Regions from separate parts of the Allobosea sp. NPDC003192 genome, predicted to be linked through region 3. Evidence: predicted binding sites of a transcription regulator. Region 3 holds the regulator's gene; each other region holds the start of a gene.

Region 1 (7,649 bases), on a different contig from region 3:
GCGCGCTCGGAGGGCGAGCAGGGCCGCGCCGCAGTGGCGCAGGTGGTGCTCAACCGGGTCAAGAGCGGGCTCTACCCGAACACGGTCTGCGGCGCGGTCTACCAGAACGCCAGCCGCCACCTCGCCTGCCAGTTCACCTTCGCCTGCGAGGGCAAGTCGCTGCGCATCACCGAGCCCGGCCCATGGCGCGACGCGGTCCGCATCGCCCGCGAGGTCTATGACGGCACGACTTACCTCGCCGATGTCGGCGCCTCGACCCACTACCACGCCGACTATGTCCGGCCCTACTGGGCCCGCAAGCTGAAGAAGATGGACACGATCGGCCGGCATGTCTTCTACAAGCTGCGGCCGGGTCAGACATAGCTGACACCTCGGTCTAACCGGCAGACACGACAATCATTGACTGCTACAACGAGTGACCAAGCGCACTCATTGACCTTCCATCGACGATCTGTACGTGGCAAACGCAGATTCTGCTCGTCAAATCGACTCGATCACTATTTCGTTGTGACATCCGCACACCAAAGGTGAGCCAATCATATATTTCATTATTAAATATGATTAATATTCGCCAGAATTTATTTCCTAGGCCCGCAATTAACGCTACCAATAACATGCCGTAGCGCTTTTTTGGTCGAATAGTAAGGTGAGGTCAAAGGCGACAAGCAGCCGCGTCAGGGTAGATCGAAGCTTTTTGATTTCGGCCTGTGCATCCGAAAGCCAACTTGGACAGTAAACTGTTTCAAGCGGTGCAAGCTCGCGTGATCACTCCCGCGACAGAAGCGTTTTCGTCTCTGACGCTCGCAAGCTGCATGGCGATCTGGTGTGTTGGAGCGCATCATGGACCACGACAGAGTTCGGCAGGCTCAGGCCTTGCGTGTGAAGGCGTTCATGTGCCGCCGCTGGGCCGATACGGCCTGCGATAGCGAAGCCGCAGCCCGCCTGACCGCGATGGCGAGCGATTATGACGGCCAGGCGGCAGCGCTCGAGCAAGAAGTCGCCGCGCTCGGCCGAACGCAGCGGGGACGATAGCCGCCCAGCCTCTATGCAGCGATTATTCGCCGTAGAGTGCCGAGTGCCGCGCTGCTGCAAGGCTGTCGACCTCGCCCTTCGCGACCTTGTCGGGATCGTAGAGCCAGCAGATGTCCTCGCCCTCGTTCGTCATCCGGCCCTGGAGGAGCTGGGGGCCGGCATAGCCGGCTTCGCGAAGGTCGCGCCGGAGCCGGCGTGAATCCCATCTGATCGCGGCGTAGCCGAAGGCGTCGTTATCGAGGACGAAACCGTCCTCCTTGATCCGCAGGAGGGCGTTCGTGATGTCTTGCGCTGAGTACGTCATGGCCTGTTCTGGGCTGTGATATCCCTCCCTAGCCCGCTGCCCGTTTGCCGACCGATACGGATTTGGCTGGCATTTTAGCGGTTTGCCGATTTCCCGCCCGCAGCCCTGAAATCGCGCCGCAGACCGGTGGAAAAAGCAAGGCCGGGACTGAACCCGGCCTCGCCTGCCATCCGTGCATGAAGGTCGATCGCCCGCCTCTAGTCCTGGAAAGCCCAAGCCGCCGGCAGCCAGCGATATTGGCCCTGCTCGGCGACGACGCGGCCGAGGCCCGGGAACGGCATATGGGTCGCGGCGATCAAGGCGCCTTCGCCGGCCGCGCGCTGGAAGAAGCGCCGGCGCATCGCCTGCGCCGCCGGGCGGTCCTGCTCGAACAGGAAGTTCACGTTGAGCCCGGCTGGGTGGACGACCGGGAAGAGCATATCGCCGGCCATGATCAGGCTCTGGTCGGCATCGGCGATGCGCACGCCGATATGGCCGGGGGTGTGGCCGGCGAGATCGACGATCGAGACGCCGGGGACGATCTCGCGTTCGCCGTCGATCGCCTGGACCTTGGGATAGAGCCGAGCGACCTCACCTGCGAGCTTGATGCCGTTCTGGAGATAGGCAGGCGAAGCTGAGCGTGTTGCCGGATCGGTCCAGTGCGCCAGCTCGCGCCGGTCGACATAGATCTCGGCCTTGGCGAAATTGGCCTGCCCGCCGGCGACGAGGCCGCCAATATGGTCCTGATGCATATGGGTAACGATCACCGCGTCGATCCCGCCGCGGTCGAGACCGAGCGCCCCGAGCCCCGCCGGCAGCTTGCCCGACTGGCCGATCGTGCCGCCCGGGCCGGCGTCAATCAGGATGCGGCTACGGCCATCCTCGATCAGGTACTGGTTGAACATGAACCGCACACCGCCAGCCCGTACCGAGAACTGCGCCTTGGCCAGGGCTTCGACCTCGGCTGCAGAGCGGCCGGGGAAGTATTCGTAGGGCATGTCGACATAGCCGTCGCTCAGCGCCGTCACCTTGAAGCGCCCGATGCTGATCTGCGCCAGCGGCAGCTGATCCACGGAGCGCCCGGCTGCGGCCGGCGCTTGCGCCAGGCCGGTCGACGGCAAGGCCGCGCCGGCGGCCGCCAAGGCCGGGAGGCCGAACGAAAATCCCCTGCGTGAAAGACCGGTCATCGCCAGCTCCTGAACTCATCCGAGCGCGAGACGCCACAAGCAGCGCCTCCATGGAGAGCGACGTATTCCTCCCGTTATTATAGTGCTATGGACATCTCATGGAGATACCCTCCCAAATTATGGAAGGCTGATGGATCGTCTCGACGCCATGGCGGTGCTGCTCGCGGTGGTGGAGGCCGGGAGCCTGTCGGCGGCGGCGCGCAAGCTGCACATGCCGCTCGCGACCGTCAGCCGAAAGATCGCCGATCTCGAAGCGCATCTACGGGCGAAATTGATGCTGCGCACCCGTCGCGGGGCGGAGCTGACCGAAGCGGGCCTTGCCTATCTCGAAGCCAGCCGGCGGATTCTCGAACAGGTCGAGGAAGCCGAGCGCATCGCCGCCGGCGAATACAGCGCGCCTCGCGGCGAACTGCGCGTCACGGCGCCGACATTGTTCGGCCAGCGTCATGTCCTGCCGGTCGCCCTCGCCTTCCTGGAGCAGAACCCGGAGATCTCGCTCAAGCTGCATCTCGAGGACAGGCAGATCAGCCTCGTGGACGAGCATATCGATGTCGCGGTGCGGATCGGCCATCTCGACAGCGGCGGATTGATCGCGGCGAAGGTCGGCGAGGTCCGCCGCGTGATCTGCGCCAGCCCGGCCTATCTCGCCCGCCGCGGCCGGCCGCGAATGCCGGATGATCTCAAGGATCATGACGGCATCTCGTTCCGCGGCTTTGCCGTCACGCCGGAATGGCGCTATCGCGGCGACAATCCGGCCCTTGGCGAGGAGCCCAGGGCGCGCCTGTCGGTGAATTCGACGGCGGCGGCCATCGATGCGGCCCTCGCCGGGTTCGGCCTCGTGCGCGTGCTGTCCTATCAGGTCGAAGAGCAGCTCCGGCACGGCGCCCTCGAAGCGGTTCTGGAGGATTTCGCGCCGACGCCGCTGCCGATCAGCCTGGCCTATGCCGAGGGCGGCTTGCGCAGCCAGAAGGTCCGCGCCTTCCTGGATTGGGCGACGCCGCGCCTGCGCGCGCGGCTGGCTGGGCGCGGCCCCCGGCGTGCTTGACGATTGGCAGGGCCGGCATTCGCCGGCGCCGCGTTTTTCCGCCGAACAATTCCGTCGCCCGCGCGTTCCTTCAGTACTCCATTCACGAACACGAGGAGCGTCCGATGGACTGGAACCGCGTCGAAGGAAACTGGAAGCAGCTCAAGGGCAAGGTCAAGGAGCAATGGGGCAAGCTGACCGATGACGATCTCGACGTCATCGCCGGCAAGCGCGACCAGCTCGAAGGCAAGATCCAGGAGCGCTACGGCATCGAGAAGGACAAGGTCCGGACCGATGTCGACGCCTGGTACGGCCGCCAGACCTGGCACTGACGACCGGCGGTCAAGGCACGCTGCAAAACAGGCCTGACCGCTGAGGAAAGCCCCGCCGACTCACATCGGCGGGGCCTTTCGTTTGCCGGAGCATGGACGTCATCGCAACGTCACCGCCCCGCCCTAGCGTCACCTCGTTGACCTTGGCCCTCTCGGGCCTCGACAGGGTGGGTGGACGCATGAAGCTCCTGACCAGGCTGGCCGTGGCCGGCGCTCTTCTCGCCGCCTTCGCGGCGCCTGTCTCGGCCGAGCCGATCACCGGCGCGGGCTCGAGCTTCGCCTTCCCGATCATCGGCAAGTGGGCGCAGAACTATCGCGTCGCCAAATCGGACGGCGCCGAGATGACCCCGCTCGACATCGGCGTCGACTATGAGCCGATCGGCTCGCTCGGCGGCGAGGTCCGCGTCACCCAGCGCGCCGCCGAATTCGGAGCCTCCGACCGGCCGCTCTCCTCCGAGGAGTTGCAGCGCTCGACCCTGATCCAGTTCCCGATCGTGATGGGCGGCATCGTGCCGGTGGTGAACATCGACGGCATCGGCCCCGGCCAGATCAGGTTCACTGGCGCCCTCCTCGCCGATATCTATCTCGGCAAGGTCAAGCTCTGGTCCGATCCGGCGATCAAGGCGGTCAATCCCGAGCTCAAGCTGCCCGAAGCCCCGATCAGCGTGATCTATCGCTCGGACGGCTCGGGCACGACCTTCAACTGGACCGACTATCTCGCCAAGGCCAGCCCGGAATGGCGCGACAAGGTCGGCGTCAATACGCAGGTTCCCTGGCCGGTCGGCGCGGGGGCCGAGCGCACGCAGGGAATAGCCGAGGCGGTCAAGCGGACGAAGAATGCGATCGGCTATGTCGAGTTCGGCCAGGTCATGCGCGCCGGCCTCGCCTATGCCCAGGTGCAGAACAAGGCCGGTGCCTTCGTCAAGCCGGATCCGGCGAGCTTCTCGGCAGCCGCGGCCAGCGCCGAATGGGCCAAGGCCAGGGATTTCTCGCTGATGCTGAACGACGCGCCCGGTGCCGAGGCCTATCCGATCGTCGCCACCACCTTCGCCCTGGTGCCGAAGCCGCGCACGCGCCGCACGCAGGAGGTGCTCGACTTCTTCCGGCTCTCCTTCGAGACCGGCGCAGGCGATGCCACCACGCTCGGTTATGTGCCGCTGCCGGAGGCGCTGGTGAAGCAGGTCAAGGATTACTGGGCCAGCACCATGAAGGCCGGCAGCTGAGCCATTCATTCGGTTCGCGACCGGCCGCGAACACCGCACTCAGGCCCCGTTCATAGAGCGGCCCTTATTCTGGTCTCCAAAGGAATCGCACCCGGCTCCGGCCGGGCGACCAGGAGGACAGGCATGATCAGGACGCTCGCTCTCGCTGCGCTCATCGGCGTAACCATCTCCTCCGCCAGCAGCGCGCACGCCCAGTATTACGACCCCTATTACCGGCCGGCGCCGCGCTACGACTACGACAGGCCGCCACCGCCCTATGGCTATGACCGCCCGCGCTATCGCGATGACGGTCCACGTTATGGCTATGACCGGCCCCACCGCCGCCGCTTCGGCGATGTCTGCCTGACTTCGCGCGGCTCGTGCGCCGCCGAGCCGGCGCCGCGGAACTCGTCCTGCAGCTGCTATATCGAAGGCTTCGGCATGAAGCGGGGCGCGATCGAGTGAGGCGAGGCGGAAGCGCCCTGTAGCTGGCAGGGCCCGCCCTCGGCGGGCCGCCCACCAGTCCGCTCGAACAACATCGAACAAGACAATCCACCGGCAGATCAGTAGCCGAAGGAGCGCTTTCAGCTGAACGGAACTGGTTAATTTTACCTTGTTTTGCAGTTAACCTTGTCTTTACCCGCTGGTTCCGGCTTTCTTTCCCCAACGACGCAGCGGCAGCGTTGCGCAACGCAGGGTTGGGGTCAGCTATGACGTTCAGGCTTCTTTCGCTTTCCGGTCTCGCCGCCACGGCATTGATGGGCCTCGCCGCTCCGGCGGTTGCCGGCGGCTGCACCACTTCTTCCTGCTACCGGGCCCCGGTCAGCACTTGCGGCGGCGGCTCCTGCTACAAGCTGGTGACGGCACCGCCGGTCTACGACACCGTCAGCGAGAGCTATGTCGTGCGCCCCGAGCGCACCTTCTCCAAGGTCATCCCGGCGCAATACGAGACCGTCATCGAGAAGGTGGTGGTCCAGCCGGAGCGCCGCATCGCCCGCCAGATCCCGGCCCAGTACAAGACCGTCTCCGAGAAGGTCCTGATCTCGCCGGCCACCCGGCGCTGGGAAGTCAGCCGTGATGCCTATGGCCAGACCACCGGCTGCTGGGTCGATGTCCCCGCGCGCTATGGCTATCAGCAGCGCACCGTCGAGGTGTCACCGGCTTCGGTCGATTATGATGTCGTTCCGGCCGTCTATGGCGAGCGTACCCGCCGCGTCATGGTCAGCGCCTCGCGGGTCGTGCACGAGACTGTGCCGGCCGAGTATGCGACGCGCCAGCGCCAGGTCATGGTCAGCCCCGGCTCGCAATACTGGGCCAAGGGCGGCTACTGAGTTTTCCAAGTTTTCTTCGTAGTACCTGTCACCACGTAACAAGCACCTCACGCCCCGGCTTCGGCCGGGGCTTTTTCTTTGCACGCGCATGCGAAATGGCACGTCATGCTCGGGCTTGACCCGAGCATCTCAGGCCGGATGAGACTCTGGCCAGTGCGTTCTCATCGGGAGATTCCCGGCTCTCCGATTCGCTGCGGCCGAGAATGACGGCGGTGGCTCAGGCCACGCTGCCGGTCAGCAGGATCAGCACGCCGACACCGAGCGCGAAGGCGAGGATACGGGCCGGCATCGAAAACAGTGTGCCGGGCGGCTGCTTCAGCGCGATGCCGGCGACGACCTCGACCAAGGCAAGAGCCAGCAGCACATAGACGAAGGGCGGGAAGGTGCCGCCTCTGGCGATCCAGCCGGTATTGACCGCGAGCGAGGCGAGCGCGCCGAGCCCGATGCCGGCCGCGACGAAGAATTGCTCGGGCCGGCTGAACTTCACGGGCGTCAGCGCCGGCGGAAGTTCTGGGGCCGCGGCGGCATCGGGCCGGGGCTGGCGGTCTTCTGGCGGAAATTGATGCGGCCACGATCGAGATCGTAGGGCGACATCTCCACGACCACGCGGTCGCCGGCGATGGTGCGGATGCGGTTCTTCTTCATCTTGCCAGCCGCGTAAGCCAGGATGACGTGGTCATTGTCGAGCTTGACCCGGTAGTTGCCGTCCGGGAGCACCTCGACCACGGTGCCGTCGAATTCGAGCAGTTCTTCTTTCGCCATTCGCTGATCCTTCGTCTTGTCATCGGCGCGGGGCCAGGCCGGATAGGCCCAGCCCAGAGCCGGATCCGATCAGGTCGTATCGACCTGATCGGTGAATCCGTCTCTTACTTTTAGTTAGAGACCGTTTTGCCGACCAGCTTGCAAAGCAAGCTGGTCGGAACGGGCTCTAGCGGTTGCGGCGCCTGTCAGTTCGGGCGCCGCCCGCCGCCGCCGGTGCGTCGTTGTCCCGTTCTTTGCTGCAAGAACGCGACGCCGCCAAGCCCTTCCTTGCCGGAAGCAGCGTCTTTTCGTGCACCGCCCGCCTCATGGCGCTGGGCCGGACGCTCGTGACGCTGCTGCTCCGGACGCGCCTGCTGCTGGCGCGGCTGGTTCGGACGGGACTGCTCGCGATGCGGCTGGCCCTGACGCTCGCCTTGTTCCGGACGCTGGCCGCCCCGGCCGTGGGACGGAGCACCCCTGCCGTCACGACGCTGCCCCTGCCCAGGCTGCTGCCCGT
Region 2 (7,649 bases), on a different contig from region 3:
TGGAACGGCCGGATTCCGGGGTCGTGAAGGTGGCCGGCCAGGATCTCGGCGCGCTCGGCGAGGATGCGCTCGCCCTCTTCCGCGGTCGCCATATCGGCATCGTCTTCCAATCCTTCCACCTGGTGCCGACCATGACGGCGCGCGAGAATGTCGCGCTGCCGCTGGAGCTTGCCGGCGCCGATGACGCCTTCGAGCGCGCCGCCGCTGAACTCCGCAATGTCGGTCTCGGCGAGCGCATGGACCATTATCCGGCCCAGCTTTCCGGTGGCGAGCAGCAGCGTGTCGCCATCGCCCGAGCTGTCGCGCCCGACCCGGCGATCCTCGTCGCCGACGAGCCGACCGGCAACCTCGACGAGAGCACGGGCCGCTCGATCGTCGACCTGATCTTCGCGCTCCGGCGCGAGCGCGGCGCCACGCTCGTCCTGGTCACCCACGACCTCTCGCTCGCCGCGAGCTGCGATCGCACCGTGCGTCTGCGCGCCGGCCGCATCGAGACCGAGGCCGGCACCGAGGCGCTGGCGATCTGAGATGCACGCCCCCGTCAAACCGTCCGCTTCGCCCTCGACGCCCTCTCGCCGCCCAATGGGCTTGAAGTTGGCCTTGCGCCTCGCCTGGCGCGATCTGCGCGGCGGCCTGCGCGGGTTCGGCGTCTTCATCGCCTGCTTGGCGCTCGGCGTCATGGCGATCGCCGCCGTCTCCTCGGCCTCCCGCGGTCTGAGCGAAGGGCTCGGCCGCGAAGGCCGGCGCATTCTCGGCGGCGATGCCGCCTTCAGCCTGATCCATCGCGAGCCGACCGCGGAGGAGCACGCCTTCCTCGCCCGTCATGGCAAGGTCTCGACCATCGCGACCCTGCGCAGCATGGCCAATGCCGGCGAGAAGGGCGCCGCCCTCGTCGAGGTCAAGGCTGTCGACGGTTCCTATCCAAGCATCGGCGAACTCCGCACTGATCCGGCCCAGCCGGCCGCCGACCTGCTCGCTTTGCGCGACGGCGTCTATGGCGGCATCGCCGATCCCGTCCTGTTCGGTCGGCTCGACCTCAAGCCCGGCGACACCGTGCTGATCGGCTCGGCGCGGGTGCAACTCCGCGCCAATCTGACCTCCGAACCAGACAAGATCGCCGCCGGCGTCGGCTTCGGCCCGCGCCTGATCCTCTCGCAGGAGGCGCTGCGGGCCTCCGGCCTGCTCCAGCCCGGCAGCCTGGTGCGCTGGACCGCCCGGGTCATCCTACCCGACGGCGCGAGCACCGACGCCGCGCTCGATGCTCTCCTGGCCAATGCCGGCCGTGAGCAGCCCAATGCCGGCTGGGAAATCCGCTCGCGCGCCAATGCCGCGCCGAACTTCCAGCGCAATATCGAGCGCTTCACCCAGTTCCTGACCCTGGTCGGCCTGACCGCGCTCCTGGTCGGCGGCGTCGGCGTCGCCAATGCGGTGCGCCGCTTCGTCGAGGCCAAGCGGCTCGACTTCGCCACGCTGAAGGCGATCGGTGCCACCGGCGGCCGGGTCGTCGCCATCCATTTGACCGAGGTGATGCTCGTCGCCGGCTTCGGCATCGCGATCGGGCTTGTGCTCGGCGCTGCCGCGCCCTTCGCGCTCGGGTATGCGCTCGCCGACATCCTGCCCTTACCCTTCGAGCCGACGCTCGCCCCGGCAGAGCTCGCCGTCGCCGCGCTCTACGGCCTGCTGACCGCGCTGGTCTTCGCCATCATTCCGCTCGGCCGCGCCCATGACGTACCGGTCTCGGCCCTGTTCCGCGACCAGATCGACCCCGACCGGCGCCAGCCGCGCTGGCTCTACCGGGCGATCTTCCTCGCCGCGCTTGCCGGCCTCGTCGGCGTCGCGCTCGTCTTCGCCTATGACCGGCGCATCGCGCTGATCTATATCGGCGCCGCAGGCGGCGTGTTCCTGCTGCTGCGTCTGATCGCTTGGGGGATGATGGCGCTGGCCCGCCGCGCCGGGCGCCCGCGCCAGCCAGCACTGCGCATGGCGCTCGCCAACACCTATCGCCCCGGCGCGCTGACGCCCTCTCTGGTGCTCTCGCTCGGGCTCGGCGTCGCGCTGCTCTCGACGCTCGCCTTCATCGACGTCAGCCTGCGCCGGCAACTGACCCAGTCGCTGCCGCAGAAGGCGCCGAGCTTCTTCTTCCTCGACATCCCCAACGCCCAGGCAGCCGAGTTCGACCGCTTCCTCGCGCAGCAGCGCCCCGGCGCTCATGTCGAGCGCGTGCCGATGATGCGCGGGCGCATCGTCAGCGTGAACGATGTCCCCGCCGAGCAGATCAAAGCGAGCGAGCAGATGGCCTGGGTGCTCGAGGGCGATCGCGGCATCACCTACTCGGCGGCCATGCCCGAGGCCTCCAGGCTCGCCTCGGGCGAATGGTGGCCGGAAAACTATCGCGGCGAGCCGCTGGTCTCCTTCGACGCCCGCGCCATCGAAGGGCTCGGCCTCAAGCTCGGCGACAAGCTCACCGTCAACGTGCTCGGCCGCAACATCACCGCGCGCATCGCCAATTTCCGCGACATCGAATGGCGCTCGCTCGGCATCAATTTCGTGATGGTGTTCTCGCCGAACACCTTCGCCGGCGCGCCGCACACGAACCTCGCCACCGTGACCGACAACGGCGTGACGCCCGCGACCGGCGATCCCGTCCTGATGCGCCAGCTCGCCATCGCCTTCCCGGCGGTGACGGCGGTTCGGGTCAAGGATGCGCTGGAAGCGGTCAACACCATCGTCGGCCAGCTCGCCGGCGCGATTCGCGGCGCCTCCGCCCTCGCCATCGGCGCCAGCCTGCTGGTTCTCGCGGGCGCCCTGGCGGCCGGGCAGAGGGCGCGGCTCTATGACGCGATGATCCTGAAGACGCTCGGCGCGACCCGCCGCTTCATACTTTCGTCGTACATCCTCGAATACGCAGGCATCGGCGTCGTTTCCGCCCTGTTCGGGCTCCTGGCAGGTGCCGCGGCCGGCTGGGGCGTCGTCACGCAAGTGATGAAGATAGATTTCGTCCCCGATCCGACAGGCGCTATTATCGCCGCAACTGCAGCTGTCGTGGTTACCGTCGTGTTCGGATTGATCGGGACGCTGCAAATACTGTCGAAAGCGCCCGCTTCTCATCTGAGGAATTTATGAGGTCTGACTCTGTGCAGCGCGGCATAAACATGGACAGAGCGTAATGTTGCATCGACTGGCCGGCGAATTTCTATGCCGGCCGCGGCGCTAACCATGCTTGCCTCTTGTAAGGCCGCCTGATCCCCCTCATATTTCGAAACGTCGCGACATCGGTGCGCGGCGGTGGGCGTCGCAAGGGCGATTGTCCGCCAGGCAAAGTTTCAAGGGGAACTCTCTCCATGAGCGATTTCGACCGCAACGCTCAGGTCTGGGGCGCCGGCCGCGCCCAGCAGACCAGCGCCGTCGAGGTGGACCAGGGCCTGCGCTCGTTCATGCTCGGCGTCTACAACAACATGAGCATCGGCCTGGCCATCACCGGCCTGATGGCGATCGGCATCTCCATGCTGGCGATCGCCGGCTACTCGCCTTCGGGCAAGGTCACTGCGCTGACGCCGCTCGGCCAGGCGCTCTACCTCAGCCCGCTGAAGTGGGTGGTGATGCTGGCTCCGCTGGCCTTCATCTTCTTCTTCTCGTTCAAGGCCGAGAGCATGAGCTCCTCGACCGCCCGTGCCATGTTCTTCGCCTTCGCGGCGGTGATGGGCATCTCGCTGTCGTCGATCTTTGTGGTCTTCACTGGTGAATCGATCGCCAAGGTGTTCTTCATCACCGCGGCCTCCTTCGCTGGCCTCAGCCTGTTCGGCTACACCACGAAGAAGTCGCTGTCGGGCATCGGCTCGTTCCTGATCATGGGCCTGATCGGCCTGGTGATCGCCTCGGTCGTGAACATCTTCCTGGCCTCGAGCGCTCTGTCCTTCGCCATCTCGGTGATCGGCGTGCTGGTCTTCGCCGGCCTGACCGCCTGGGATACGCAGCGCCTGAAGGAAATGTACCTGTACTCGGACCTCGACTCCGAGTCGGCCGCGAAGCTCTCGGTGAACGGCGCCCTGTCGCTCTACCTGAACTTCGTCAACATGTTCCAGATGCTGCTCTCGCTCTTCGGCTCCAAGCAGGAGTGAGCCGGGCGACAGCCTGAAAGAACGAAGCCCCGGCCTCGCGGCCGGGGCTTTTTTGTTTGGCTTGAGCCTGGTGGAAGGGCTCAGCTCACCACGCTCAATCGCTTGTCGAGCACCTTGAGCACCCGGCCGAGCTCGGCCCCGCGCTTCAGGATCAGCCCGGTCGCGGTCACCACCGAATAGGCGCCCTGGCGCCGGGCCAGCGAGGGATCCTTGACGATTCGGTAGAGCGGAACCTCGGCTGTGCGTCGAAACACCGAGAACTGGGCCTTGTCGCGCAGGAAATCGATGGCGTAGTCGCGCCATTCGCCCGCCGCGACCATGCGGCCATAGAGATTGAACAGCTCGTTCAGCTCACGCCGGTCGAAGGTAACCGAGGATGGCGCGGCAGCCGGAAAGGCGACGACCGCGCCCACTCGCTGACCTGGCGGAGTTTCGCTTTCGCTCATCGCGCCTCCTTCCGTCTATCGCCCCTTATTCGGCAAGGGATGATGCGCCTGCCTCCGGAAGCTGGCAAGACAACTTGATGACGGCCGCCCCATCTTCTCGCCGCCGGAATGCGATTGCCATGATTTTGCCGCGCTTGCGCCAAGCGAGCGCCCCGTTGCGGCATTCAACTCCGAATCGTTGCCTCGGCGGCCCGGCCTGTCCGGTTCCGGACACGTCAGCCCCCCAGCCCCTCCGGCGCTGCGGCGGGCCGGGCCAACGAGTCGAGGCCAACTCACGGCTGGCGGTTTCCGCCGGCCGTTTTTCTTTGGCTGAGGCTCAGCGCGACGCGCCGTGATATTCGGGATTAGGCCGCATATCGACCGCCGAGGCGATCCGGTTCGACATGTTGTAGAAGGCGGCGACCGCGCCGATATCCCAGATGTCGCGCTCGCCGAAGCCGGCCTTGCGCAGGGCTTCCCGATCCTCCTCCTCGATCTCATGCGGGCTCTCGGTCAGCTTCACCGAGAAATCGAGCATGGCGCGATGGCGCCGCGAGAGCTGCGCGGCGCGATAGTTCATCACCATCATCTCGCCGAGCACCGGATCGCCGGAGAGCTGGCGCACCGCCTGGCCATGCGCCGTCAGACAGTAATAGCAGCGGTTCACGCTGGAGACTGCGACCGCGATCATCTCGCGCTCGAGCTTCGACAGGCCGGACGGCGCCAGCATCAGATCGTTGTAGAAGGCGGCGAAGGCCTGGAGCTTGGCGTCGTCATGCGCATAGGCAGTGAGGACGTTCGGGACGTAGCCGAGCTTCTCCTCGCATTTGGTGAAATAGGCCTGCATCTCCTGCGACAGGTCGGCCTGCGGCAGCGCGAGCGCCATCACGGCGGGCGGCGCGTCCTGCTTCGCAGGCTGCTCTCCCACCATCGCTTTGTCATGCTTCTTCGTCATCTCTGCACTCCTCGCGCTGATATCCGCGCGGATAAGACACAACTTGCCGTTTCCGCGCCACATTGGTGCAATCTGGCTGCTGCGATACGACGAAAGTTGCAGCAGCCTGTGAGCTATGTCATCGCTTCGGCAAAATAGCAGGGGGAAGAAGACTATGGCCAAGCGCGAAGCGAATGCCACGGCTGCAGCCGTAATCGCGATCGAGGCAGCGGCTCGCGAGCTCGGCTCGGCGATGCCCGCGGAATTCCCCAAGCTGCTCTATGGCCGCACCGTCGCCGAAGATCTCGTCGCCCTGCCGCCTGATCTGCTCGCCCGCGCTGCCGAGGCCGCCTATGCCCATCTGAGCAGCCGCCGCAAACCCGGCGAGCCCAATCTGCGCTTCCGCGACGAGGCGGTGAAAGAGGATGGGCGCGAGCGCCAGATCACGATCCTCGAGGTCGTCAACGACAATAAGCCGTTCCTGCTCGATTCGACCCTCGCGGAGCTGACCGAGCAAGGCTACGAGCCGCGCCTGGTCGCTCATCCCATCCTCGCCGTGGTGCGCAAGGACAATGGCACGTTCGAATCGCTCGCCGGCGAAGCAGCCGGCCGCGCCGTCGAGGGCACGCGCCGCGAGAGCCTGATCCATATCCATCTCGACCGGATCGACACGGCCGAGGCGCGCGAGCGGCTCGCTGCCGGCCTCGCCCGCGTCTATGTCGATGTCGGCCTCGCGGTCGATGACTGGGCCGCGATGCGCGGCCGAATCACCGAAGTCATCCAGTCCTACCGCGCCAACCCGCCGCCGCTGCCAGAGGACGAGGTCGCTGAAGCACTGAACTTCCTCGAATGGATCGCCAGCGACAATTTCACCCTGCTCGGCGTGCGCGCCTATCGCTTCGCCGGCGGCGACACAGCCGCCGACCCGGTCGATTCCTCCGGCCTCGGCATCCTGCGCGACCCCGATGTCCGGGTTCTCCGCAAGAATCGCGAGCTCGTGGTGATGACCCCTGAGATCCGCGCCTTCCTGGCCAAGCCGCAGGCGCTGATCATCACCAAGGCCAACGTCAAGAGCCGCGTCCACCGCCGCGTCCACCTCGACTATGTCGGGGTCAAGCTCTTCACCCCCGACGGCCGGCTCGACGGCGAATTGCGCATCGTCGGCCTGCTCACCTCGAACGCCTATACTGGCAGCGCACGCGCCATCCCCTATCTGCGCCTCAAGGTCGCCCGCGTGCTCAAGAGCACCGGCTTCGACCCGTCGAGCTATTCCGGCCGCGCCCTCTACAACGTGCTCGACGCCTTCCCGCGCGACGAGCTCTTCCAGATCGACGTCGAGACGCTGGAGCGCTTCGCCCTCGACATCATGCAGTTGACCGAGCGGCCCCGCATCCGGGCGCTCGCCCGCGCCGACGAGTTCGACCGCTTCGTCTCGGCGCTCGTCTTCATCCCCAAGGACCGCTACGACACCACGGTGCGCCGCCGCGTCGGCGAATTCCTCGCCCGTGTCTACCAGGGCCGCGTCTCGGCCGCCTATCCCGCCTATCCGGAAGGGCCGCTCGCCCGCACGCATTACATCATCGGCCGCGACGAGGGCCGCACGCCCAAGGTCGACCGCAACACGCTGGAAGCCGGCATCGCCGCGATCGTGCGCACGTGGAGCGACGGCCTCAAGGATGCGCTCGACGCGCAGAAGGCCGGCCCCGCGGCCCGCGCCCTCGCCGAACGCTATGCCGAGGCCTTCGGCGCCGCCTATCGCGAGCGCTATTCCGCCGAGGACGCGCTCGTCGATGTCGACATGCTGCAGAAGCTGTCGAGCGAGCGTCCGCGCGCGGTCAACCTCTACCGCAGAGAGGGCGACGGGCCGACCCGGGCCAATCTCAAGCTGTTCTCGCGTGGCGCCGCGATCTCGCTCTCCGAGCGCGTGCCGATGCTGGAGAACATGGGCTTCCGCGTCGTCAACGAGCGCACCTTCAACATCACGCCGCAGCAGAATGGCGCAGGCAGCGCCGACAGCCGTGTCTGGCTGCACGACATGACGCTGGAGCGCGCCAGCGGCGGCGAGATCGACATCGAGAACCTCGATCCGACGATCGAGGCGGCGCTGATGGCCCAGTTCCGCGGCTTCACCGAATCCGACCGCTTCGACCAGCTCGTCCTCGCCGCCGGCCT
Region 3 (7,649 bases):
CGCGAGGCGGCATGATGCCGGCACGATGCGACCCGCCGGCGACATTATCGTCGCTGGCCGTTCCCGCCGTCTCGTCGCGCGTCAAGCCGCATCGAAGGAAAATCCCGATCGCTCAAAAACATAAGCGCCGCCCTAGGGGGCGGCTGCGTCGCGGCGACTATGCAAAACCGGCCCGGCCCTGTCAATTCCGGCTGACTTGGGCCCGTCCCAACCGTTTGTTCCGCAAGCCGTTGGGATAAAACGATCTCCATTCTAAAAGTGAGAGACGGATTCACCGATCAGGGTGTGCCACCCTGATCGGATCCGGCTCTCGCGGCAGCGTTGCCGATTGGACTCACTGTTCCGCCGTCTGCGGTGATTGGCTGGGGAAAAGCCGAATTACGATTCGGCGACTCTTGTGGCCGAGTCAGGCCATCTTGTATGGTCCTCTTCGTCAGATACGACATCTCGTGCGGCGTCTCCAGTATCGTCAGTCCCGGGCGTAACGGCTTCCGTTTTGCGGCGGACGCTGCCGGTATCGGATTCCGCCATGATCTCTCCCTATGCCTCGCCGGCACGCTGGCGGGGCATGACGAAGACAGGTGCAACTCCATGACCGAAGCCGGAGCCTGGACCGACGAACGCGTCGAACTGCTCAAGAAGCTCTGGAATGACGGCCTGAGCGCGAGCCAGATCGCGGCGGAACTCGGCAATGTCACGCGCAACGCCGTCATCGGGAAGGTTCATCGGCTCGGCCTGTCCGGCCGGGCCAAGAGCCCGGGCTCGGCGACGCCGCGTCCGCGCAAGCCTGCCGCCCGTCCGCCGAGCCATCCGGCTGGCCATCAGAGCGGCGGCGCCGGGCTGACCCGCGGCAATACCGCCCTCGCCCCACAGTTCTCGCCCGAGATCGAAGCGGAGGCGCAGGTCGAGCGCGCGCCGGCGCCGTCCGAAGACGTGGTGGTGCCGTTTTCCGAGCGGGTCACGATCATGGACCTGCGCGAATACATGTGCCGCTGGCCGATGGGCGATCCGACTTCGCCGGAATTCCGCTTTTGCGGCGGCCGCAGCGCGACCGGCCTGCCCTATTGCGCCTATCACGCCCGCATCGCCTACCAGCCGGCAGCGGATCGCCGCCGCGACCGCAGCAAGGTCGCCCGCGCCTGACGACAGGCACTCGCGAAACGTTTACGGAAGCCGGCCTGTGGGCCGGCTTTTTCATGACCAGGGCTGGCAGGAGGACGTGATGGCTACGATCGCGATCTATCTCGGCGCGGCCTTGGCCGAGATCGCCGGCTGCTTTGCCTTCTGGGCCTGGCTGAAGCTCGACAAGCCGGTCTGGTGGCTGCTGCCAGGCCTCGTCTTTCTCGCAACCTTCGCCTGGCTGCTGACGCTGGTCGACAGCCCCGCCGCCGGGCGCGCCTTCGCCGCCTATGGCGGCGTCTACATCGTGGCGTCTCTGGCCTGGATGGCGCTGGTCGAGAAGGTCGCGCCCGACCGTTACGACCTGGCCGGCGCGGCGCTCTGCCTTGCCGGCGCGGCTGTCGTCATCGCCGCACCGCGCTGACGAACGCGATCAACCCCGCGCAAACGTCTCGTCGAAGGCGTAGCCGGCGCCGCGCACCGTACGCAGCGGATCCTTGGCGTTGGCCGGGGTGATCGCCTTGCGCAGGCGCCCGACATGGACGTCGACGGTGCGCTCGTCGATATAGACGTCGCGGCCCCAGACGGCGTCGAGCAGCTGCGCCCGCGAATAGACCCGGCCCGGCGCCTGCATCAGGAATTCGAGCAGGCGGAACTCGGTCGGGCCGAGATGCAGTTCGGCACCAGCCCGGCGGACGCGCCGCGTCGTGCGGTCGAGCTCGAGATCGCCGGCCGCGAGCAGGCCGGCGACATGGCCGGGCTTGGCGCGGCGCAGCAGCGCCTGGATGCGGGCGATCAGCTCGGGCAGCGAGAACGGCTTGACGACATAATCATCAGCGCCGGTAGCGAGGCCGCGCACGCGCTCGGTCTCCTCGCCGCGGGCAGTCAGCATGATGATCGGCACGCGCTCGGTGTCGCGGCGGGTGCGCAGGCGCCGGCAGAGCTCGATGCCGGAGAGGCCGGGCAGCATCCAGTCGAGCAGGACGAGGTCCGGCGTATGGTCGCGCAGATGCAGTTCGGCGTCGTCGCCGCGCGCCACGCTGTCGACCTCGAAGCCCTCGGCCTCGAGATTGTAGCGCAGGAGCAGGGTGAGCGGCTCCTCGTCCTCGACGATCAGGATGCGTGCGGGCATGTCAGGGTCCGTTCAAGCCCCGCCGGTTCAGCCATTGGCCGCCGGCAGGTCGACGAGGATGTTGGTGGTGTCGAGCTTCGGCCGGCTCTCGTCGATCGACTGGCCGGTAACGAGATAGTGGATGGTCTCGGCGATGTTGGTGGTGTGGTCGCCGATGCGCTCGACGTTCTTGGCGCAGAACAGGAGATGCGTGCAGAAGGTGATGTTGCGCGGGTCCTCCATCATGTAGGTGAGGAGCTCGCGGAACAGCGAGGTATAGAGCGCGTCGATCTCATCGTCGCGGCGCCAGACCTCCATCGCCTTCTGCTCGTTGCTCGCAGCGTAGGCGTCGAGCACGTCCTTGAGCTGGGCCTGGACCAGGCGGCTCATATGCTCGAGCCCGACCACGGCGCGATGTGGCGGCGAGAACTGGCCAGAGATCGCGACGGCGCGCTTGGCGATGTTCTTGGCGAGATCGCCGACGCGCTCGATATCGGCCGCGATGCGGATCGCCGAGATCAGCTCGCGTAGGTCGTTGGCGAGCGGCTGGCGCCGGGCAATGGTCAGCACCGCCTTCTCCTCGACATCGCGCTGGAGATTGTCGAGGCGCTGGTCGGCGCTGATGATCTTCTGGGCGAGCGCGGTGTCGCGGCGCACCAGCGCGACCGTCGAGTCGCCGAGCATGCGCTCGGACATGCCGCCCATCTCGGCGAGGCTGCGGCGCAGGCCCTCGAGATCGGCATCATAGGAGCGGACGATATGGTCGGACATCGGGGCGTATCCTTCGGGGCTGCCGACGATTTCAGGATGTCAGCCGAAACGGCCGGTGACGTAGTCCTGCGTCTGCTTCTTGTGCGGGTTCATGAAGATGGTGTTGGTGGCGTCGAATTCGATCACCTCACCGAGATACATGAAGGCGGTGTACTGCGAGATGCGCGCCGCCTGCTGCATGTTGTGGGTGACGATGACGATGGTGAAGTCGCTCTTCAGCTGCTCGAGCAGGTCCTCGATCTTGCCGGTCGAGATCGGGTCGAGCGCCGAGGTCGGCTCGTCGAACAGGATGACCTCGGGCTTCTGGGCGATGGTGCGGGCGATGCACAGGCGCTGCTGCTGGCCGCCGGACAGGCCCATGCCGGAGCTCCTCAGCTTGTCCTTGACCTCGTCCCAGAGGGCGGCGCGGCGCAGTGCGCCCTCGACGCGATCGTCGAGCTCCGACTTCGGCGGCTTCTCATAGAGGCGGATGCCGAAGGCGACGTTGTCGTAGATCGACATCGGGAACGGCGTCGGCTTCTGGAAGACCATGCCGATGCGCGAGCGCAGTTCGTTCACGTCGACATTGTTGGAGATGATGTTGCGGCCGTCGAGCAGGATCTCGCCGGTGGCGCGCTGCTCGGGATAGAGCGAATAGATGCGGTTGAAGATGCGCAGCAGGGTCGACTTACCGCAGCCGGACGGGCCGATCAGCGCCGTGACGTGGCGGTCGCGGAAATCGAGATTGATGTTCTTCAGCGCCTTGTGCTCGCCGTAGTAGAAATCGAGGTTCTTGACGGCGATGCGGACGGGAGCCTCGGCGTCCAGCGACTGCGGGCTCAGTTCCAGGGTCGAGAGCATCTGCATGGTCCTTCCGATCGGACGCTGTTCACTTGCCGCCGCGCACGATGCGCCGGGCGATGATGGAAAGCACGAGGATTGAGACGGTGATGATCAACGACCCCGCCCAGGCGAGCTGCTGCCAGTTCTCGTAAGGGGCCGAGGCGAACTGGTAGATCGTCACCGGCAGGTTGGAGACGCCGCCGACCAGGTTCGGCGAGAACCAGAAATTGTTGTTGAGCGCGGTGAAGATCAGCGGTGCGGTCTCGCCGGCGATGCGGGCGAGCGCCAGCAGGATGCCGGTGACCATGCCGGACTTCGCGGCACGCCAGGTCACCGAGGTGATGACGACGGAGGGCGGGGCGCCGAGCGCGGCACCCGCCTCGCGCAGCGAACCCGGAACGAGGCGCAGCATGTCCTCGGTGGTGCGCACGATCACCGGGATCGCGATGATGCCGAGCGCGACGCCGCCGGCCCAGCCGGAATAGCCGCGGAAGGGCTCGACCATGATCACGTAGACGAACAGGCCGATCAGGATCGAGGGCGCCGAGAGCAGGATGTCGTTGATGAAGCGGATCAGGTCGGCGAGCTTCGAGGCCTTGCCGTACTCGGCGAGATAGGTGCCGGCGAGCACGCCGATCGGGGTCGCCACGACGATGCCGAGCAGGGTCAGCACGATCGAGCCGACGATGGCATTGGCGAGGCCGCCGCCCTCGGTGCCAGGTCCGGGCGTGATCTGGGTGAAGGTCGAGGCGGAGAGCCCGCCCAGCCCCTTCACGATCAGCATGCCGAGGATCCAGAACAGCACGACGATCGCGATCAGGGTGAAGCTCGTCGCGATGATCTTCATCATCCGGTCGGCGGTGCGGCGGGCGGGTCGCACGCGGCCCCATTCGACATGCGGGGCGGCCGTGGTCTTGGCAGATGTCGCCATGGTCATGGGTCCAGCTCCGCTCAGTAGCGCTTCACCCGCGCCACCAGAAGGCGCGCGATGACGAGGACGACGAAGGTGACGAAGAACAGGATGCAGCCGAGCGCGATCAGCGCGTTGAGCTGCAGGCCGAGCGCCTCGTTGAACTCGTTGGCGATGCGCGAGGCGATGGTCGAGCCCGGGTCCATGACCGAGGCCGAGAGTCGGTTGGCGTTGCCGACGACGAAGGTGACCGCCATGGTCTCGCCGAGCGCGCGGCCGAGGCCGAGCATGATCGCGCCGATGATCGAAACGCCGGCCTGCGGCACCAGGACATGGCGCACGACTTCCCATGTCGTGGCCCCAATTCCATAAGCGCTCTCACGCAGCACCGACGGAATCTGGTCAAGCATGTCGCGGGTGATCGAGGCGATGAAGGGGATGATCATGAAGGCCAGGATGATCCCGGCGGTCAGGATGCCCAGGCCCGAGGGCGAGCGCGAATAGAGGATGGTGCCGACGATCGGCATGCCCTCGACGATGTTCGAGAGCGGGATCTGGACATAGGCGGCGAACAGCGGCGCGAAGACGAACAGCCCCCACATGCCATAGATGATCGACGGCACGGCGGCGAGCAGTTCGATCGCGGTCGAGACCGGCTGCTTGAACCAGGGCGGGGCGAGCTGCGTCAGGAAGACGGCGATCCCCAGCGAGAGCGGGACGCCGACGACGAGCGCGATCAGCGCGGTCGACAGGGTGCCGACGATGGCGGGCCAGGCGCCGTACTGCTCGTTCTGGGTGTCCCAGACGCTCGAGGTCAGAAAGCCGAAGCCGAACTCGCGGAAGGCCGGCCAGCCGCCGATGACCATCGAGACCATGATGCCAGCGAGCAGCACCAGCACGAACAGCGCCGCCAGGAAGCTGGCATTGCGGAAGATGAGATCGAAGGTCCCCATCGGGGTCTTGCGCGGCGGCGCGCTCGACGCGGCGAACTGATCGGTCACGGCAGCCATCCGTGGTTACTCCGGTCTCGAAAGGCGACTATCGGGGCGAAACGATATTCTGGTCGTCGCGGAAGCGGGGGCCGTGGCCGGCCCCCGCCCGGTATTCTCGTGCGGGAGCGATCAGAAGATCGGCTTGCCCGCCGGATCGGTGACGCCCTTCCAGGCGTTGCGGACCTGATCCTTGACGTTGGCCGGCAGCGGCACGTAGTCGAGGTCGAGGGCGAGCTGGTCGCCGCTCTTATAGGCCCAGTCGACGAACTTCAGCGCGGCCTGCACCTCTTCCGGCTTCTCGGGCTTGGCGTGCACGAGCAGGAAGGTGGCGGAGGTGATCGGCCAGGCCTGGGCGCCCTTCTGGTTGTTCAGCGAGATGCCAAAGCCGGGAGCCTCGTTCCAGTTGGCGTTGGCGGCGGCGGCCTGGAAGGCCTTGTCGTCCGGAGCCGGGAAGTTGCCGTCGGCGTTCTTGACGAGGGCGTGGGCCAGCTTGTTCTGCTTGGCATAGGCGTATTCGACGTAGCCGATCGAGTTGGCGACCTGCTTGACCGAAGCGGAGACGCCCTCATTGCCCTTGCCGCCGATGCCGACCGGCCACTGCACGGCCGTGTTGGTGCCGATCTTCGACTTCCAGTCGGCCGAGACCTTGGAGAGGTAGTCGGTGAAGACGAAGGTCGTGCCCGAGCCGTCCGAACGGTAGACCGGGTTGATGTTGGCGTCGGGCAGCTTGAGGTCGGCGTTCAGGGCGACGATCTTCGGGTCGTTCCACTTCTTGACGGTGCCCATGTAGATCTCGGCGATCAGCTCGCCCGAGAGCTTGAGCTTGCCCGGCTCGACACCGGCGATGTTGACCGCCGGAACGACGCCGCCCATCACGGTCGGGAACTGGATCAGGCCGTCCTTGGTGAGGTCCTCGCCCTTGAGCGGGGCGTCGGTGGCGCCGAAGGCGACGGTCTTCGCCTTGATCTGGCGGATGCCGCCGCCCGAGCCGATCGACTGATAGTTCAGGCCGACGCCGCTCTCCTTCTTGTAGGCCTCGGCCCACTTCGAATAGATCGGGAAGGGGAAGGTCGCGCCGGCGCCGGTGATGTCGGCAGCCTGGGCAGCGCCCGTCAGGCCGATTGCAGCGGCCGTGAGAATGAGAAGTTTGCGCATCAGATGTCCTCTTTCGGATCGCAAGTGCAGCGGCCCTGCTAGAACACCGGCTATATGACAGCTGGATGACACACAGTCATGAAAGCGCACCCGTCCTCGTCACAAATCGTTAACGGACCGCCGCGGGAAGGCGCGGCAGGATCGCCCGGAAGGTCGCGCCCTGGCCGACGACGCTCTCGATCGTCAGCCGGCCGCGATGGCGCAGGACGATGTGCTTGACGATGGCGAGGCCGAGGCCCGTGCCGCCGGCTTCGCGGCTCGCAGCGGTATCGACGCGATAAAAGCGCTCGGTCAGGCGCGGCAGATGCTCCGGCGCGATGCCCGGCCCGTCGTCGCGCACGCTGAGGCTGGCCTCGTCGCCGGATATCCCGACGGTGATACCGACCTCACCGCCGCGCTGGCCATATTTGATCGCGTTCTCGACCAGATTCTCCATCAGCCGCAGCAATTCGTCGCGGTCGCCGGCGACGGTGACGGGGTGCTGCGGAATGTCGAGCTTCAGCGTCACCTCGCGCTCGCGCGCCATCAGCACGAGCGAGTCCAGGATCTCGCGAGCGATGCTGGCGAGGTCGACCGGCGTCTCCGGCGCGAGATGGGCGCGCAATTCGATGCGCGAGAGCGAGAGCAGATCGTCGACCAGGCGCGCCATGCGCAGGCCCTGCTCACGCATGATCGTCAGGAAGCGGTCACGGGCGGCGGCATCGTTGCGCGCCGGTCCCTGCAGGGTCTCGACGAAGCCGAGCACGGAGGCCAGCGGGGTGCGCAATTC
Region 4 (7,649 bases), on a different contig from region 3:
TGTGGCCGCGGAAGCGCTCGGCGCCCGGGCCCATGGCGGTCAGCAGCACGTCGTCGGCAGCATGGACACCGGAGTTGGCGTCGAAGGGCAGGTTGCCCTGCTTGCGGGTGGCGAGCGGACCGGTGCAGTCCTTCTCATTGGCGACATTGGTCTTGCCATCCGGACCCTTCACGGCCGGGACGCGCTCGCCATCCATGAACGGCTTGCCGGTATCGCAGGTGTCCGGATAGCTGCCGAAGGCGACGGCGAGGCGGCGCGAGGTATCGACCTTGGTCGGGTAGCCGTCGGCATCGCGCGGCCCGTAATTCGGCGGCAGCGAGTCGGCATAGGTGCCGAGCTTGTCGCGCAGCAGCTGGCCCGGGCGATCATCGTCATAGGTGCCGATGACCGAGATCGGATGGGCGTGGTCGGGCACGACGATGATCAGCGTGTCGTTGCGATCGCCGGCGAAATCCTTGGCGACCTTGACGGCGTTGTCGAGCATGATCGTGTCGAACACCGCGCGCTCCCAGTCGAGCGAGTGGCTGTACTTGTCGATGCGGGCCGATTCCACCATCAGGAAGAAGCCGTCCTGCGCGCCCTTCAGCATCTCGAGCGCCGCCTTGGTCTGCTCGACCACGTCAGGCTGATCGGGGAACTTCGAGATCGAGCCCTTCTTGGCGAGGCGCAGATCGAAGGCGCCGTCGATGTTCGAGGTGTTGTAGAGGCCGAGCAGCTTCTTGGAGCCGCCGGCGACCGCAGCGTTCATCTCGGTCTTGGTGGTGGCGAGCGCATAGCCCGCCTCCTTGAACTTGGCGATGAAGTCGAGATCGTCGGTGCGCTTGGTGCCTGGGGTCGACTTCGGCAGGAAGTTCGGCGAGCCGCCGCCCATGATCACGTCGGGCTGCACGTCGAAGAACATCTTGACGATGTCGTTGTAGTCCGAGCGGCGGCGGGTATGGGCGACCATCGCAGCCGGGGTCGCATCCTCGATCTCGGCATTGGTGACGATGCCGATCGCCATGCCGGCACGCTTGCGCTTGATCACCTCGGAGATCGTCTCGACCTTGGGGTGGTCGAGGGTCAGCGCGTTCTTGGCGCAGTAGATGCCGAGCGCGTTGACGCAGGACTTGTGGCCGGTGGTGTAGGCGCTGGCGGAGTTGGCGCTGTCGGTGACGACGGAGTCGGTGCCCGAGGTCGAGATCAGCGCCATGTTGGGCATGTCGTCGATGGCGAGTTCGCCGCCATAGAGACCTTCCTGCCAACCCTTCGACAGGATGCGGGCGGCAGTGCGATGCCCGACCGAGAGGCCGTCGCCGACGAAGAGGATGACGTTCTTGGCCTTGCGCTCAGCCGTCGGGTAGACGGTCCAGTTGACGCTGGCCTTCTCATTGCCCTGCGTCGCCTCGACGACATACTGGCCGGCCGGCAGCTGGGCGCCGCGCAGCCACAGCGCCGAATGCTTCTGGCCTTCCTCGTTCTGCACGAACTGGACCTCGCGGCCGAAGGCTTCGGCGACAGGCTTGCCGTTGATCGTGACCTTGACGTCGGCGGAAGCAGGAGCGTTCGGGAATTCGACCTTGAAGTCGAAGCGCGAGCCTTCGAGAATCTCGGCGCGGGTGAGCGGATAGATGGTTTGCGCCATCGCCGGCGCCGCGCTGGCGAGCATCGCCGCCGCCATCAGCCAGGTTCGCTTCTGCATGATACCTCTCCGCCCCAGTGAATCCGGTGGCCGGTCCGTTAAGCGCGCGAGATGACACTATGATTACTGCGACCTCGACAAAATAGCTATGTTATAACAAATCGTTTTCATTGAGATCGACGTCCCGGATCTCCGGTCTCTTTCCCGCGCGGCGGGCAACCAACTGTAGCATTGCTTATGCTAAGCCCGCCTCGCCAAAGGGGGACGACGTAATGAGCACCGCGAGCGATGCCCGCTTCTGGGACCGGTCATCGAAGAGCTATGCCAGGTCACGCATATCGGATCAGGCAGGCTATGAGCGCACGCTGGAACGGACCCGCGCCCTGTTGAAGCCAGATGGGGCGGTGCTCGAGCTGGGTTGCGGCACCGGCACGACGGCCCTGCGGCTCGCGAGCCGGGTCGAAAGCTATCTGGCGACGGACATCTCCGCCGGCATGATCGCCATCGCCGCGGAGAAGCTTGCCGCGAACCCGATGCCGGGGCTCGCCTTCCGTGCAGCGACGGCAGAGACGCTCGCCGCCGAAACAGAGCGGTTCGATACCGTTCTCGGCTTCAACTATCTGCATCTGGTCCGCGACCTCCCCAGCACGCTGCGCAGCATCCATGCCCTGCTCGTGCCGGGCGGCCGGTTCATCTCCAAGACGCCCTGCCTCGGCGACATGAACCCGCTGATCAAGCTCGCTTTGCCCCTCATGCAAATGATCGGGAAGGCGCCCTATGCCGGCGTCTTCAGTGCGCAAGAGCTGAGCGGTCTCATCGCCGCGGCGGGCTTCGAGGTCGTCAGCACGGAACGCCATGCGAGCAAGGGCAAGGACAGCCGCCCCTTCATCGTGGCGCGTAGGACATAGGCGCAGCCGGAACCGAAGGGAGCAATCCCGGCCCACTCGCGTTTCGATCCAGATGGGTAGGTCGAGCGCGGGTCAGTCCTGACAACTCCTGACATCCATGCGCCCTATCAGCCTCGGCCATCGCCTAGGGGAACACCAAAGGGACACTGCCATGCTGACCTTCTATCACTCGCCGCAGTCGCGCTCCTTCTCGATCCTCTGGCTGCTCGAGGAGCTCGGCCAGCCCTATGAGATGGAGGTCGTCGACATCCGCGCCGAAGGCGGCCCGCCGGAGAGCTATCGCGCCATCCAGCCGCACAAGAAGGTGCCGGCGATCGTGCATGACGGCACCACCGTCACCGAGCGCGCCGCGATCTGCCTCTATCTGACCGAGCAGTTCTCCGAGGCCGGGCTGGCTCCCGCAGTCGGCGACAAGGATCGCCCGGCCTTCCTGACCTCGCTGGTCTATACCGACGCCGTCCTCGATCCGATCATCGCGACCTCGATCCACAAGTTCAAATACGAGGCCCGCGGCTTCTCCTTCGGTTCGCACGCCGACACCGTCGCCAATCTCGCGAAGAAGCTCGGCGAGCACCCCTACGCCGCCGGCGAGCGCTTCACCGCCGCCGACACCCAGCTCGGCGCCGGCATCCATTTCGGCATGAACATCGTCGGCGTGCTGCCGCGCCTGCCGGTGTTCGAGGCCTATATGGAGCGGATGATCGAGCGCCCTGCCCTGCAGCGGACCATGCAGAAGGACGGCACGCTCGAACCCGGCCAGGTGCCCTGAGACAAGCTGCCCTGAGCCGGTTCAGTCTTCCTTGAAGCCATAGTCGGGAATGCCCTGCTCATTGCCGTAATATTTGTACGGCAGGAACTTGCCCGACATGGTGATCCTGACCCGGTCACCCCGGGGATTCGGCTCGCGCTCGAAGGCGATATTGAAATCGATCGCCGACATGATGCCGTCACCGAACTCCTCCTCGATCAGTGCCTTCCAGGCGGGGCCGTTGACCATCACCATCTCGTAGAAGCGGTAGATCAGCGGGTCGGTCGGCGGCATCGGCGTGCCGGTGCCCCGATAAGGCACTTCGTTGAGCATGCGCTTTTCGGCTTCCGAGAGGCCAAACAGCGTCGCGGCTTTCTCGGCGAGCGGCTTCACCAGCTTCATCTGGCCGAGCAGGGCGCCGATCACCAGCACCTCCGACATACCGCCGATCTCGTCGGTGATCTGTTTCCAGCTCCAGCCCTTCTCGCGCTTGATGTCGAGAATCTTCTCGGTGAGCTCTTCGCGCTTCATCTCGTCCTCGCCAGTCGCGGCCGCCCATGGCGGCGGTCGGCTGACGGCTAGCAAGGCACGGGCCAGAGCAGCCGGAAGACCAGGAGACTACGCGCTCAGCGCCGACCGAACCGGAACTGCTCGAGCGCCGCGATCTGCTGCGCGACAGGGGAAACCTGGGCGGCCAGCGAAATCCCCTCGAAATGCCGGCGGCCGCGGAAGCGGGCGCGTTCGAAATTCGAGCGGCCGTCGAAGGCGGCGTTGCTGAACCAGGCGCCGCGGTCGAAGCGGGCACCGGCGAAGCTCGCCATCTGGCCGAAACGACTCTCCTCGAAACCGGCATTGCCGGCGAACTCCGCCTCGCCGAAATCGGCGGCCCCGGCGAAAATGCAATCGCCGAACCCCGCCTCGCCGGCATGGCGCACGCCACGGAACTGCGTCACGCCATCGAAGCGCGAGCCGCGGAACCAGGCGTCGCCGATGAACTCCGCCTCGACGAAGCAGGCTACCCCCTCGCAGCGCATGTCGCGAAATTCAGCCGTGCCATGGAGCGTCGCCGCTCCGAAATCGGCGTCGCCGGCGAAATGCGCCCGGTCGAAGAAGGCGTCAGCCCGGAAGCTGGCGTCGCGGAAGCTGACAGGCCCGTGAAAATGCGCCTCGGAGAACCAGGCGTCACCGCAGAAGGCACTGCCGGCAAAGCGGGCAGCCGCCGGAAAGATGATGCCAGCGACATTGAAATCGCCCTCGAAGATCTCGTCGACCAGCGCGACATCGGCAAAGAGGCGCCAGAGCGCGAGAAGCGCGCCGTCCCCGCCGATGCGGCCGCGCAACCGCGCCATCTCGCCGGCCCAGTCGTTCCAGGCCGCCGCGCCCTCGCTTAGTCGCGCCAGCGTCGCCTCACGCCGCGCCGCCATGAAGGCGGAGGCCTCCGGCCCGGCCGCGCCGAAGCGCGCCGCGCGCTGCGCCGCGGCGAAGCCGGCCTGATGCGGCCGCGCCCAGGAATTGAGCTGCAGGAGTTCGGCGCGTGCATCGGGCACGAGCCGGAACAGGCTGGCCATATTCGGATGAGGCCCCAGTTAACGATTCATTAGCCATAAGCGAGCCGCCGAAATGGTTCAATCGCTGCTTTGCTGCCCGATGTCCCTCCCATCCTCCGATCACTCGTCGGTTTCGGCTTTCGATGCAGCACACTTTTAAGGTTACAGGCCGATAACCATCTGTAGCGTAAGGCATTTGAAGTAGTTTCAGCGCGATCCAAGGGTCTCGATTCACCACGCGGGCATTCAGCGCCGATGAACGCCTACCTGCCTCTGATCCTGTTCACGGTGCTGACCAACGCAGCGGCGCAGTTGATGCTGAAGCGTGGCATGGGCGGCGTGGGGCACCTCGATGTCGGCAATGACGGGCTGATTCCCACCGTCTTCCGCGTCGTCTTCAACCCCTTCGTCTTCGCCGGATTATGCACCTTCGTGGTCAGCATGGCCTCGCATCTGATCGTGCTATCGAAGGTGCAGATCAGCTACGCCTACCCGTTTCTGAGCCTCGCCTACGTCGTGGTCGCGGTCTACGCCTATTTCGTCTTCCAGGAGGATCTGAGCCCGGCCCGCATCGCCGGCATCGGCTTCATCGTCCTGGGCACCATTTTCATCGCACAGAGCTGAGGGACGTCATGGACCTGTTCGCCCGCTTCATTCTCCGTCTCGGCGCCCTCTTCGCTGCGGCCCAGCCGCAGCTGAAGCCGATTCCGGTCCCGGCCCGACGACCCGACCAGCGACGCTGAGCCATGAAGCACATCATCATTGGCGGCGACGGCTTCGTCGGCTCGCATCTCGCCGCGGATCTTGTCGGGATGGACGAAGATGTCCTCGTCTGCGACATCCAGAAGAGCGCTCATCCGCACTATGCCAAGGTGCCGTTCCAGCACGTCGACGTCACCGATCCGGCGAGCGTCGACAGCATCGCTTTGACGTCGCAGGACCTTGTCTACAACCTCTCGGCCAAGATGCTGTCGCCGATCGTGACCCGGAAGGAGCGCCACGACTTCTTCTGGCCGGTGAACTACCACGGCACCCAGAACATCCTCGCCTGGATGGAAAAGAACGGCGCCACCCGGCTCGTCCACTTCACCACAGACATGATCTACGGCCATTCGGTCACCGTCCCGCAGGATGAGACGCACCCGGCCAAGCCGCTGGGCGAATACGGCGAGAGCAAACTCGCCACCGAGGCGCTCTGCCAAGGCTATCGCGACAAGGGCTTCCACATCCCGATCTTTCGGCCGCGCCTGATCATCGGCCCCGGCCGCCTCGGCATCCTGGTCAAGCTCTTCCGTCTGATCGATCTCAATCTGCCGGTTCCGATGATCGGCTCGGGGAACAACCCCTACCAGTTCATCTCGGTCTTCGACTGCGCCAGCGCCTGCATCGCCGCCTGGAAGGCCGATTTCCCGAACAGCGCCTACAATCTCGGCTCGGACGATCCGCCGCCGGTGAAGAAGCTGCTCGGCGACCTGATCAAGCATGCCGGCTCGAAGTCGATCCTGCTCCCGACACCGGCCTCCCTGGTCAAGCTGACGCTGGATACGCTCGACGCGATCAACCTGCCGATCATGGATCCCGAGCAATACAAGATCGCCGACGAGATCTGCATCCTCGACACCTCCAAGGCCAAGCGCGAGCTCCGCTGGGCGCCCCAACACCGCGACGAGGACATGCTGCTGGCGGCCTACACCGAATACCGCAAGACCAGGGATGAGCTGAGGAGGAAGGCCGCATGAGCATGCCCGCCTACAAGACGGAAGAAGCGGCTCAGCAGCCTGCGCGCCCGCAACTGCTCAGCGTCGAGGCCGCAAAGCAGCTCGACGCCCAGCAGGTGAAGGAGCTCTTCACCGCCCATATCAACCCGGGGCAGCTGCATTTTCTCAAGCTGCTCGGCTTCGACAAGATCATCGTCGATCGCGCCGAGGGCATGCACTACATCACCCGCGAGGGCCGCGAGATCCTCGATTTCTTCGGTGGTTTCTGCTCGGTCGCCTTCGGCCACAACCATCCGCGCATCGTCGCGGCCCGGAAGAGATTCCAGGACGAGAACCGCCATGAGATCTGCATGGCGTTCATGTCGCAATACGCCTCGGCGTTGGCGAAGAACCTCGCCACCATCGCGCCCGGCGATCTCGACATGGTCTTCCTCGGCTCGACCGGCTCGGAGGCGATGGAGGCGGCGCTGAAGGTCGCCGAGCAGGCGCAGGGGCCGGCCAAGTCGAAGATCCTGCACGCTGCCAACTCCTTCCACGGCAAGACCAAGGGCGTGCTCTCGGTCACCGATTCCAGCCTCTACCAGTCCGGGTTCAAGCTGGTCGAGAACCGGGTGAAGGTGCCCTTCGGCGACGTCGAAGCGGTGCGGCAGGCGCTGGAAAGCGATCCTGCCATCGGCATCGTCGTGATGGAGACGATCCAGGGCGGCGGCGGCATCGTCGAGGCGCCCGAGGGCTTCTGGCGGCAATTGCGCGCACTCTGCGACAAGCACGGCGTGCTCTGGGTCGCAGACGAGGTGCAATGCGGGCTCGGCCGCACCGGCCAGTTCTTCGCCTTCGAGCGCGACGGCGTCGTCCCGGACGTGACCGCCCTCGCCAAGGCGCTCGGCGGCTCCAAGGCGGCGATGGGCGCGATGATCGCCCGGCGCGATCTCTACATGAAGGCCTATGGCAAGCCGAAGACGGCGCTGATCCACGCCCAGGCCACCTTCGGCGGCATGGGCGAGGCCTGCGTCTCGGCGATCGAGGCCCTCAATGTCCTCTATGACGAGGACCTGATGGGCAACGCCAAGCACCAGGGCGACCATCTGATCGCGCGCCTCAACGAAC

The links. The regulator PhoB, encoded in region 3, activates phosphate uptake and scavenging genes when phosphate is short. The targets are predictions, from matches to a motif close to TGTCATNNANCTGTCAT.
Region 1: a site for PhoB is predicted at 3,956-3,972, ahead of pstS (phosphate ABC transporter substrate-binding protein PstS). Genes of this name have one in related genera too.
Region 2: a site for PhoB is predicted at 4,631-4,647, ahead of ACQKLX_RS27410 (DUF2794 domain-containing protein). Genes of this name have one in related genera too.
Region 4: a site for PhoB is predicted at 1,733-1,749, ahead of ACQKLX_RS18485 (alkaline phosphatase). Genes of this name have one in related genera too.

What each region holds. Positions count from the first base shown of each region.
Region 1 is NZ_JBNNPK010000009.1:204,072-211,720, reverse strand. Features, by position in the region: gene ACQKLX_RS14860 (cell wall hydrolase) at 1-363, shown strand, start outside; gene ACQKLX_RS14855 (hypothetical protein) at 841-1,032, shown strand; gene ACQKLX_RS14850 (hypothetical protein) at 1,055-1,336, opposite strand; gene ACQKLX_RS14845 (MBL fold metallo-hydrolase) at 1,534-2,502, opposite strand; gene ACQKLX_RS14840 (LysR family transcriptional regulator) at 2,633-3,547, shown strand; gene ACQKLX_RS14835 (CsbD family protein) at 3,652-3,858, shown strand; gene pstS (phosphate ABC transporter substrate-binding protein PstS) at 4,038-5,081, shown strand; gene ACQKLX_RS14825 (hypothetical protein) at 5,205-5,525, shown strand; gene ACQKLX_RS14820 (hypothetical protein) at 5,771-6,391, shown strand; gene ACQKLX_RS14815 (hypothetical protein) at 6,609-6,878, opposite strand; gene infA (translation initiation factor IF-1) at 6,884-7,153, opposite strand; gene ACQKLX_RS14805 (DEAD/DEAH box helicase) at 7,339-7,649, opposite strand, start outside.
Region 2 is NZ_JBNNPK010000029.1:9,739-17,387, reverse strand. Features, by position in the region: gene ACQKLX_RS27425 (ABC transporter ATP-binding protein) at 1-527, shown strand, start outside; gene ACQKLX_RS27420 (ABC transporter permease) at 529-3,123, shown strand; gene ACQKLX_RS27415 (Bax inhibitor-1/YccA family protein) at 3,342-4,118, shown strand; gene ACQKLX_RS27410 (DUF2794 domain-containing protein) at 4,199-4,564, opposite strand; gene ACQKLX_RS27405 (peroxidase-related enzyme) at 4,881-5,429, opposite strand; gene ACQKLX_RS27400 (NAD-glutamate dehydrogenase) at 5,653-7,649, shown strand, end outside.
Region 3 is NZ_JBNNPK010000015.1:144,402-152,050, reverse strand. Features, by position in the region: gene ACQKLX_RS20160 (GcrA family cell cycle regulator) at 592-1,143, shown strand; gene ACQKLX_RS20155 (YnfA family protein) at 1,223-1,543, shown strand; gene phoB (phosphate regulon transcriptional regulator PhoB) at 1,553-2,251, opposite strand; gene phoU (phosphate signaling complex protein PhoU) at 2,279-3,001, opposite strand; gene pstB (phosphate ABC transporter ATP-binding protein PstB) at 3,041-3,847, opposite strand; gene pstA (phosphate ABC transporter permease PstA) at 3,870-4,760, opposite strand; gene pstC (phosphate ABC transporter permease subunit PstC) at 4,775-5,743, opposite strand; gene pstS (phosphate ABC transporter substrate-binding protein PstS) at 5,855-6,880, opposite strand; gene ACQKLX_RS20120 (ATP-binding protein) at 6,990-7,649, opposite strand, start outside.
Region 4 is NZ_JBNNPK010000013.1:132,831-140,479, reverse strand. Features, by position in the region: gene ACQKLX_RS18485 (alkaline phosphatase) at 1-1,681, opposite strand, end outside; gene ACQKLX_RS18480 (class I SAM-dependent methyltransferase) at 1,894-2,529, shown strand; gene ACQKLX_RS18475 (glutathione S-transferase family protein) at 2,681-3,298, shown strand; gene cynS (cyanase) at 3,320-3,808, opposite strand; gene ACQKLX_RS18465 (pentapeptide repeat-containing protein) at 3,904-4,845, opposite strand; gene ACQKLX_RS18460 (DMT family transporter) at 5,080-5,448, shown strand; gene ACQKLX_RS18455 (NAD-dependent epimerase/dehydratase family protein) at 5,571-6,563, shown strand; gene ACQKLX_RS18450 (aspartate aminotransferase family protein) at 6,560-7,649, shown strand, end outside.